Regions from separate parts of the Serpentinicella alkaliphila genome, predicted to be linked through region 1. Evidence: riboswitches for the same ligand, from Rfam matches in the RefSeq annotation. Region 1 holds a riboswitch; each other region holds the start of a gene.
The links. A riboswitch is a leader RNA that binds a small molecule or an ion and turns the genes downstream of it on or off. The one in region 1 is predicted to bind S-adenosylmethionine.
Positions count from the first base shown of each region.

Region 2: another riboswitch for S-adenosylmethionine. It lies ahead of metK (methionine adenosyltransferase); the one in region 1 lies ahead of HZR23_RS13815 (trans-sulfuration enzyme family protein).
Region 3: another riboswitch for S-adenosylmethionine. It lies ahead of HZR23_RS01660 (hypothetical protein); the one in region 1 lies ahead of HZR23_RS13815 (trans-sulfuration enzyme family protein).

Region 1 covers NZ_CP058648.1:2,700,624-2,703,913, reverse strand. The annotation lists gene HZR23_RS13820 (AI-2E family transporter) at 1-1,224, shown strand, start outside; SAM riboswitch class I at 1,291-1,391, shown strand; gene HZR23_RS13815 (trans-sulfuration enzyme family protein) at 1,463-2,617, shown strand; partial or broken gene HZR23_RS17330 (transposase) at 2,736-3,052, opposite strand; gene HZR23_RS17325 (IS110 family transposase) at 3,211-3,290, opposite strand, start outside.
Region 2 covers NZ_CP058648.1:669,409-672,698, forward strand. The annotation lists gene recD2 (SF1B family DNA helicase RecD2) at 1-595, opposite strand, end outside; gene metK (methionine adenosyltransferase) at 706-1,887, opposite strand; SAM riboswitch class I at 2,030-2,137, opposite strand; gene HZR23_RS03430 (COG2426 family protein) at 2,197-2,667, opposite strand; gene HZR23_RS03435 (GerMN domain-containing protein) at 2,770-3,290, opposite strand, start outside.
Region 3 covers NZ_CP058648.1:300,978-304,267, reverse strand. The annotation lists gene HZR23_RS01670 (FAD-dependent oxidoreductase) at 1-80, shown strand, start outside; gene HZR23_RS01665 (L,D-transpeptidase family protein) at 193-1,035, shown strand; SAM riboswitch class I at 1,103-1,211, shown strand; gene HZR23_RS01660 (hypothetical protein) at 1,319-2,011, shown strand; gene HZR23_RS01655 (homocysteine S-methyltransferase family protein) at 2,024-3,290, shown strand, end outside.

The sequences.
Region 1 (3,290 bases):
GCTACAATAGAAACTTTTTCAAATAGTATAAGAAATATAACTAAACAAGGGTTTTTAGCGGACTTCTTTAGCTTTATTACACAAATAGTACTACTTTTACTTATTTGTGCACTACTTTACTATTTAATTCAAATTGGAAATAGATATATAGATAGGGATAGACGAGTTAATATAGGAAGAAAACAAGTATTTTATACAGTTGCAATTATTCTTTCTTTAATAGCAATTGTGTTTTTATTTAATATAAGAAATGTGATTTATGAAACTATTTCTCCATTTATATTTGCGATTATATTAGCCTATGTTTTAAATCCAGTAGTTCAATACTTAAATGATAAGGGTATTGGTAGGCTATGGGCAGTTTTATTGGTATATCTAGCAATAATATTAGTATTTATTATCTTATCGATAACTATAGTACCAAAGGTTAGTGAAGAAGTTAAAAGACTAATTGATGTTATGCCTAGATATAGCAATGGGGCTTATGATTATATAAATAATATTTACTCTAAATTTAATAGAAATGTTAATAATTTGCCACAGGAGCTAGATGACGTAAAAGAAATTTTAAGAATGAATATTAATCGTTTGCAAGGTATCGTGTTTGGTTTTTTTGCAACTGTTACTGATTCAGTAATACGATTTTTATCGAAAATAATAGGAGTAATTCTAATCCCAATCCTATCCTTTTATTTCCTAAAGGATAAGGATAAATTTAAAAAGTCATTAATTTTATTAATTCCAAAATCTATAAGAAAACAAACTATAAGTATAGCAAAGGATATTGACTGTATTTTAGTTAGTTTTATTAGGGGGCAGTTAACTGTAGCTTTATTTGTTGGGATTTTGACAACTATAGCTCTACTTATTCTAAGAGTAGAATTTGCTATTATAGTGGGTTTAATTGCAGGCATAGCAAATATTATACCTTATTTCGGACCAGTTATTGGTATAGTTCCTGGTGTTATTTTTGCACTAATGGATGGTCCTATGAAAGCCATTTGGGTTATAATAACCTTCACTATAATTCAACAAATCGAAAGCGGTATAATATCTCCTAAAATTGTAGGTGAGAGTGTTGGAATACACCCAGTGTTTATTATTTTAGCTTTAATTATAGGCGGAAAGTACTTAGGTGTTTTTGGTCTACTTATAGCAGTGCCAGTAGCAGCTATTATTAAGGTAGTATTTAAACACTTTGTTAGACTCATAGCCAGTCATTAAAAATATATTGACTAACTTGAATTAAACATATATAATTTTCATAATATTTAAAATTTTATAAAAAAACTCTTATTCAGAGTGGTGGAGGGAATAGGCCCTATGAAACCCAGCAACCAACACAAGTGTGTACGGTGCTAAATCCTACAGTGCAAACTGAAAGATAAGAGAGGTTAAAAACTCTACTATCCTAAGTAAGAGTTTTTTTATTACAAAAAACTTAAAAGGGTGGTGCTTTAATATGAAATTAGACATATTTACAAATTTAGTGCACGGTGATCTATCATTTGATGAAAGTACAGGGGCAATTAGTTATCCTATTTATCAAAGTGCAACATTTAAACATATAGGTTTAAATCAATCTACCGGATTCGATTATTCTAGGGAAAGTAATCCTACAAGACAAAAGCTTGAAAGTACTCTAGCTATTTTAGAAGGTGGGAAAGCTGCCTTTGCCTACTCCACAGGAATGGCTGCAATTGCAAATTTGTTTAATGTTTTTTCGTCAAATGACCATATTATAGTTTCAAATGATTTATATGGGGGAACATATAGAATATTCGAGGAGTTACTTTGTAAGCAATATGGATTACAATTTACTTATGTAGATACTAGCAACCTAAATGATATATATAATGCATATAAAGAAAATACTAAGGCTGTTTTCATTGAAACTCCAACAAACCCAATGATGAAAATATCTGATATTAAAGAGATATCAAAATTTACGAAAGAAAAAAATATTTTATTAATTGTAGATAATACTTTTTTAACCCCGTATTTTCAAAGACCACTAGATTTAGGAGCAGATGTTGTTGTTCATAGTGGGACAAAGTTTCTAGGAGGACATAATGACGTATTAGCAGGTGCAATTATACTTAAGGAAAATGATGAATTAGCTGAAAGAATTAAGCTAATTCAAAAGACCGTTGGGGCAGTACTAGCACCCTTTGACAGTTGGTTACTTTTAAGAGGAATTAAGACTTTAGGTATAAGGATGGAAAAACAACAGGAAAATGCCTTTAAAATTGTAGAATGGCTTAAACAAAATAAAAATGTAGAGGAAGTATTCTACCCGGGAATACCTGACCATGTTGGCCATGATATATGTAAAAGCCAATCTTCTGGGTTTGGTTCTATGCTTTCTTTCTCTGTAAAGGATGTAAGTTTAGTAAAAACCATATTAGAAGGGGTTAAAATAATTTCCTTTGCTGAAAGCTTAGGTGGTGTAGAGAGCTTAATTACCTATCCGATGGTTCAGACTCATAGTGCTATACCTAAGGACATTTTAGATGCTATTGGAGTTAATGACAAATTATTAAGACTATCAGTTGGTATAGAGTGTGCAGAGGATTTAATAAAAGATTTAGAAAGGGCAATGAGACTAACTATATGAAGTCAAGAAAAATTTCGTATTTAAAGAAGTCATGAAGAAAATAATTTTAAAGACATCTATTACAAAAAAATGCATGACAAACAGAGCAACTCAGTTGCTCTGAAAAAAATAGATTAAATTAGACTTGTGGAACAAATGCAGTATTGTTTTTTAGGAGGTAGTAAATTACCCTAATTAACTTTTTACCGACATGGCATCTGGCAACATTGAAGTGTTTGCCTTCAGAACGCTTTTTGACCATATAATCACTAAAGACTTTATCGCGCATAGCAACAAGTCTAGATGCTTGCATAATAGCCCACCTAAGGTATGTAGAGCCTCTCTTAACCATTGGAGTTTTAGATGCATTGTAAGTCCCAGATTGGTAAGTAGAAGGATCCATACCTGCAAATGCAAGAAGTTTAGTGGGTTGGAGAAACGATCAATATGACCAATTTCAGCTAATATAATGGCAGCTAGAGTATATCCAATGCCAGGAATAGTAATGAGTGGGGTATTGAGTTCTTGTACGACTAATTTAATTTGATTATCTAATGCATCTATTTCTGTTTGTACAGATTGTATGAGGCGAATAGTTTGTTGTAATTCGAAGGTCAGAGAGAGCGATTGCTTGACCCAATAGATTTGATAGCAAGCTCTTTTAAAGCAATTGCTTTCTCTTTGCTATATTTAC
Region 2 (3,290 bases), 1.2 Mb from region 1:
TTCTAGCTATTTCATCTGCTGTTTTAAATCCAATACCCCGTATTTCTTCCGCAAGCCTGTAGGGATTTTCTTGAATTATATCTATAGTCTGTCCACCATACTTTTTATAAATTTTTACCCCATAGTTTGTAGGAATATTATACTTATTCAAAAATAAAATAATTTCACGTAATTCGTGCTGCTCTAGAAAAGCTTCCTTAATTCCTACTAGCTTTGATTTTCCAATCCCAGAAACCTCTAGAAGTTTTTCAGGTGATTTAGTTAATATCTCTATAGTTTTTAGGCCAAAATGATCCACTATTCTTTTAGCCATTTTTTCACCTACCCCTGGAATCATCCCAGAGGATAAATATGAAACTATCTCATTTTCCGTAGAGGGCATAACAAGTCTATATTGATTTACCTCTAGCTGTTGGCCATATATGGGATGCATAGTCCACTTTCCCTTAAGTGCTAACTTATCACCTATTTTGACAGTAGGCATATATCCTACTATAGTAACTTCATCCTCATCAAATAGCAGACTGGCTACAGTATATCCATTAGTATCATTAGAGAATATAATTTCAACCAGTTGGCCTTCTAATTCAATCACTTTAGTGCCCTCCTAAAAACTTTCGTTAGATATATTATTTAATTATAGCACAAAAATCTATAAGTAAAGCCTGGCGCATAAACACCAGGCTCATATTTTATGGATATTAATTAAAATGCTTCTTTTCTTAAAATTTCAGCTTTATCTGTTTTTTCCCAAGGTAAATCAATATCTGTTCTTCCGAAATGTCCATATGCTGCTGTTTGTCTATATATTGGTCTTCTTAAGTCTAAGTCCCTAATGATTGCAGCCGGTCTTAAATCAAAATGTTTTTGCACTAATTCTGCAATTTTCTCTTCCGCAACCTTTGCAGTTCCAAAGGTTTCAACTAAAACAGATACCGGCCTAGCAACACCTATGGCATAAGCAAGTCCAATTTCACATTTATCTGCTAATCCCGCTGCAACTACATTTTTAGCTACATATCTTGCAGCGTAAGCAGCAGAACGATCTACCTTTGTTGGATCTTTACCAGAGAAAGCCCCACCACCATGTCTAGCATATCCACCATATGTATCAACTATTATTTTTCTTCCTGTTAATCCTGCATCACCTTGAGGTCCACCAATAACAAATCTTCCCGTTGGATTTATGTAATACTTAGTATTTGAGTCTAATAGGTTACTTGGTACTACTTTATTTATTACATGTTGAATCATATCTTTTTCGATAGTTTTCTGGTCAACTTCTGGGCCATGTTGCGTTGAAATAACGATCGTGTCTACTCTTTTAGGCTTATCTCCGTCATATTCTATAGTAACCTGAGTTTTTCCATCAGGACGTAAATATTCTAAAGTCCCATTTTTTCTTACATCTGATAATCTTTTTGATAACTTATGAGCTAAGGAAATAGGCAATGGCATTAATTCAGGAGTTTCGTTACAAGCAAATCCAAACATAAGACCTTGGTCTCCCGCCCCAATAGCTTCAATCTCATCATTCATTTCACCTTTTTTACTTTCTAATGCTTCGTTTACACCCATTGCTATATCAGCTGATTGCTCGTCAATTGAAGTAAGCACCGCACAAGTATCGCTATCAAATCCATATTTTGCTCTTGTATATCCTATTTCCTCTATAGTTTTCCTAACTACCTTAGGGATATCCACATAACAATTAGTAGTAATCTCTCCAGCTACTAAAACTAATCCTGTAGTTACAGATGTTTCACATGCTACCCTAGCATTTTTATCTTGTTCTAATATGGCATCTAAAACAGCATCTGAAATTTGATCACAAATTTTATCCGGATGACCTTCTGTAACAGATTCTGAAGTAAATAATCTTTTCATTCGTTAAACCTCCCATTTACTTTTTCTTTTATTACTATACCCTTTTTAATTCCTTCTATTCAAACCTAGACTCTAGTTGGAATTAGCAAATTAACAATAAAAAAACCACTTCCACACAAGAAGAGGCCGCATATTTTGCGTCTCCTCATCTTCCAGAATAAAAATTCTGTGGGACTTAGCACCATACGTCATTTCTGCCTATGGTTGCCGGGTATCATCGGGCCCATCCCTCCACCGCTCTTGATAAGGATCAAGATTTTTTCAATTGGCTATATAATATCATCATACAAATTTACTGTCAAGCTTTTCCTACCATAAATTTACCACTACATAACTTAATATAAACATACCTAAACCAGCTATTGATGTTCCTATAGCAATTGCTGGGAAAGCATATTTAAAAGGTATATTAAATAGTATTGCAGCTAAGCAACCACTATATACTCCTGTAGTCGGCAATGGTACTGCTACAAATAACATTAAGCCTATAACTTTATATTTTTTAATTCTATCACTCTTCCTTAAGGTTCGTCTAACTGCTTTATTAATAAAAAATTTGAATAGCCTTACTTTTTTAAAGTAATTAGCAATAGGTTTTATTAACATTAGTAAAAAGGGTACAGGCAATATACTCCCAATAATACTTAATATTGTTGCATGAATAGGATTCATCCCTAGGGAAACCCCTATTGGAATAGCTGCCCTTAATTCCATTAATGGCATAGCTGCTATTAATATTATTAACAGTTCTTTATTTATTAGCTCAAATAATGTTTCCAAAGCATCCCCTCCATTTTTACTATTATATTAAGGGGGATATCAAAAAAGAAATAAGACTCCATTTTTAGAGCCTTATTTCATAAGAATTTATATTTGTTTATATCATCTTCCTATTGGCGTATCAATACTTATATGTCCCATTAAAGTTTCTCTTTTACTACCATCTACAAGTATTTGTACCTTATCAATACCTTCAATCTCTGTTAATGTATATACAATTTGAGATATTATAGCTATTTCCTGTAACGAACCACCTACTGAATTTAGTCCTTCACTAGATAAATTTACATATGCTATATTATTTGATGTCTCAACACTTATAACTTTAATATCCTGTATCATAGTAGTTATTTCTTCTTCCTCAGGGTCTTTTTGAAGCTCAGCAATTACCGCTTCTTCTAAGGATTCTTTTCCTATTTTAACTACCCTTTGTGTCGGAATTAATTGCTCTCCGCTTCCTGTCATAATGTACTCTTCACTTACATAATAAACAGTTGCCTCTACCTCTTCACTCTCTTGTGGATCAGGGTCCACTACAACATCATTTCCGTTTGGGGGTGGATTATCCTTTTTAGTAGAACATGCGGCTAAACTAAAAACTATTATAAAAATTAATAACAAAG
Region 3 (3,290 bases), 860 kb from region 1:
CAGGACGTGTGGCAGGGAATAATACGACAGAAAACATTGTATTTGGTAAAATAGCAGGAAGAAATGCAGCTTTAAAATAATAATATAGTTACTCCCCTTAAAGTGAGCATTGCTAATTTAGCAATGCTCACTTTATATTTTGTAAACTTTTAAATTTTGTCACGTACTATATAATATAAGGAGGGGTGCGAAATGAAGGTAAGTAGTAGATATTTAAGGTTGCTTCTACCGTACATGGAAGGTCCAGACGTAATGCATGTACAGGAGCGGCTAACAGAACTAGGTTTTTACGATGGACCTATTGATATGATTTATGATGAGGATATATATGAAAGTGTAAAAGCATTTCAGACAGAATATGGACTAAATCCAGATGGAATAGTTGACCCCGATACTTGGAATGCTATAGGCCTTAGTCCTGAGAGACAGTACCCTATACCACCTGAGGGGTATTCAATAGAGATTGATTTAGATAGAAAGGTACTTACTTTAAAAAGATTTACAGAAATTATTAACGCATACAGGGTTGCTGTTGGTGCACCATCTACACCAACACCTGTAGGGGATTGGCAAATTATACAGAAAACTAGAAACCCAGGGGGCCCATTTGGTACTAGGTGGATGAGATTAAATGTGCCTTGGGGTGGCTATGGAATTCATGGAACAAACGATCCTGAATCTATTGGGCAGGCTGCTAGTAGAGGTTGTATAAGGATGTTTAATGAACAAGTAAATGAACTTTACGATATTGTGCCTCTTGGAACACCTGTAAAAATTACAGGAGAGGTTTTTACAGGGAGAATTTTAGACGTTGATAGTTCCCCGGGACCAGATGTATTTGAAGTAAAATCTATATTACGCACACTAGGGTATTATGAGGGTGAGGTTGATGGTGTATATGACCAGGCTACTCAAGAGGCAGTTAGGAATTTCCAGAGAGATTTTAATTTAGTGGCTGATGGAATTACAGGAGTGGATACTTATGATGCCCTAATACTAGCCAGAGATCAATATTTTGATGTTAGAGAGCCTTAAAAAAAGATTTGACTAATATACGTTAATATATTAGAATATTATAAATAATCAAACAATTAGAATTTAATTCTTATCCAGAGAGGTGGAGGGACTGGCCCGACGAAACCCGGCAACCTACATTGATTTCAATGAAAGGTGCTAATTCCAGCAGAACTATAAGTTCTGGAAGATGAGGGAGGATATAAGCTCGAGCTACTTTTCCCTGGGAAAGGTAGCTTTATTATTTATATTAACAAGAGAAAAAATCAATAATACTTAATAGAACAAGTGTGGTGAATAAAAAGTGTCGCATAAATTTAATATTCAGCTTAATAAGGATGAGATATTAAGATATTTAGGTTACAAAAACGGAATGGACATTCCTATACATTTAGATGAGTTAATAGATAAATCTATCAGTAATTCATATGAGCTAATTGAGCCAGTCGGAGAATATAGGACGAGTAGGATTAAAGGGATTAAGGGAAGTAATATTTTGTTTGATGAATTTGATTTTAAAATACATTCGGAGGATATAGCTACACTTCTAAAGGGTTGTGACTATGCTTCAATTTTGGCAGTAACAATAGGTAATGATATACAAAACCATATTGATTTATGTTTCAGCCATGGTGAGTATACAGAGGCATTGATATTTGACGCTATTGGCTCTGATGCTGCGGAACAGGCTACTGAATATGTAAACCAACTCATTATATTAGAAGCTTCGGAACAAGAATATATACTGACAGATAGATTTAGCCCTGGTTATGGGGATTTTACTTTAGATTTTCAAAAACAGTTATTATTAAACCTTAAGGCAGATAACTTTGGGATACATGTAACAGAAACAAATATTATGATTCCAAGGAAGTCTGTTACAGCTATAGTTGGTTGGACAAAAGGTAATAAGATTATTAAAACTAATAATAAATGTAATACTTGTAATAAAAATGACTGTATATATAGGTATGAAAATAGCTGTCTTAAAAGATAAGAAGGATGTGAAATGGTGAAAAGACAAAAGTTGTACGATTTACTTAATGAAAAGATTTTAGTTTTCGACGGAGCGATGGGAACGATGCTTCAGAAGAACGGCTTAACAACAGGTTGCCCTGAAGAATTCAATTTAGATAAAAGGAAAGTTATTAAAAGAATACATAAGGAATATGTAAATGCTGGATGTAACATTATTCAAACAAATACCTTCGGAGCAAACAGAATTAAATTAGCAGAATATAATTTACAGTCCAAAGTAGAGGAAATTAACAGAGCAGCAGTTAAATTAGTCAAGGAAATGGCAGGAGAGGAAGTTTTAGTAGCCGGTGATATAGGGCCTACGGGTAAACTTATGTATCCAGTAGGCGATCTAAGTTTCGACGAGGCGTACGAAGTTTTTTATGAGCAGGCCAAAGTATTAATAGAATCTGGAGTTAATATAATTAATATAGAAACAATTTCAGATATACAGGAAGCTAGAGCAGCAATAATAGCAGTTAAGGATGCTGGGGATGTACCTATTATTTGTACTTTAACATTCAATACTGAGATGAGGACTTTAACTGGTTCTGATCCTGAAACTGTAGCAACAGTTTTAGAAGCGTTGGGAGTAGATATACTAGGTGTGAACTGTGGTTTTGGGCCGGATATGATGATAGACATAGTAAGAAGGATGAGTAGTGTAACGGATAAATATATTATTGCTCAACCTAATGCAGGATTACCTAAATATATAGATGGTATAACTTACTATGATTTGACTCCAGAAAAAATGGCTAGCTACGTTGAAGACTTAATTAATGCCGGCGCCAATATAATTGGTGGCTGTTGTGGTACCACTCCGGAACATATGAAGATAATAAAGGATAAAGTTAAAAATCTTAGACCTATAGTTAAAGAAGAAAAACAATTTACAAAGCTAGCAAGTGTAACGAAAACCTTAATTATTACAGAGGAACTTCCGACTAGAGTAATCGGTGAATGTATTAACCCCACTGCTAAAAAATATTTAGCACAGGCGATTAAAGATAATAACCTTAGCTTGCTATGTGAAGAGGCTATTAAACAGGTAGAGTCTAATGCAAATATAATTGATGTGAATGTAGGGGTAAATCTAACAGAGGAAAGTAGCGTAATGAGAAACGCAGTATATGAAATACAAAGAGTCATTGATGCACCCCTCTCAATAGATACTGTAAATTTCGAAGCGATGGAAGAAGGTCTAAAGGCATGTGCCGGTAAGCCATTGATAAACTCTACTAATGGAGAAGAAAGGC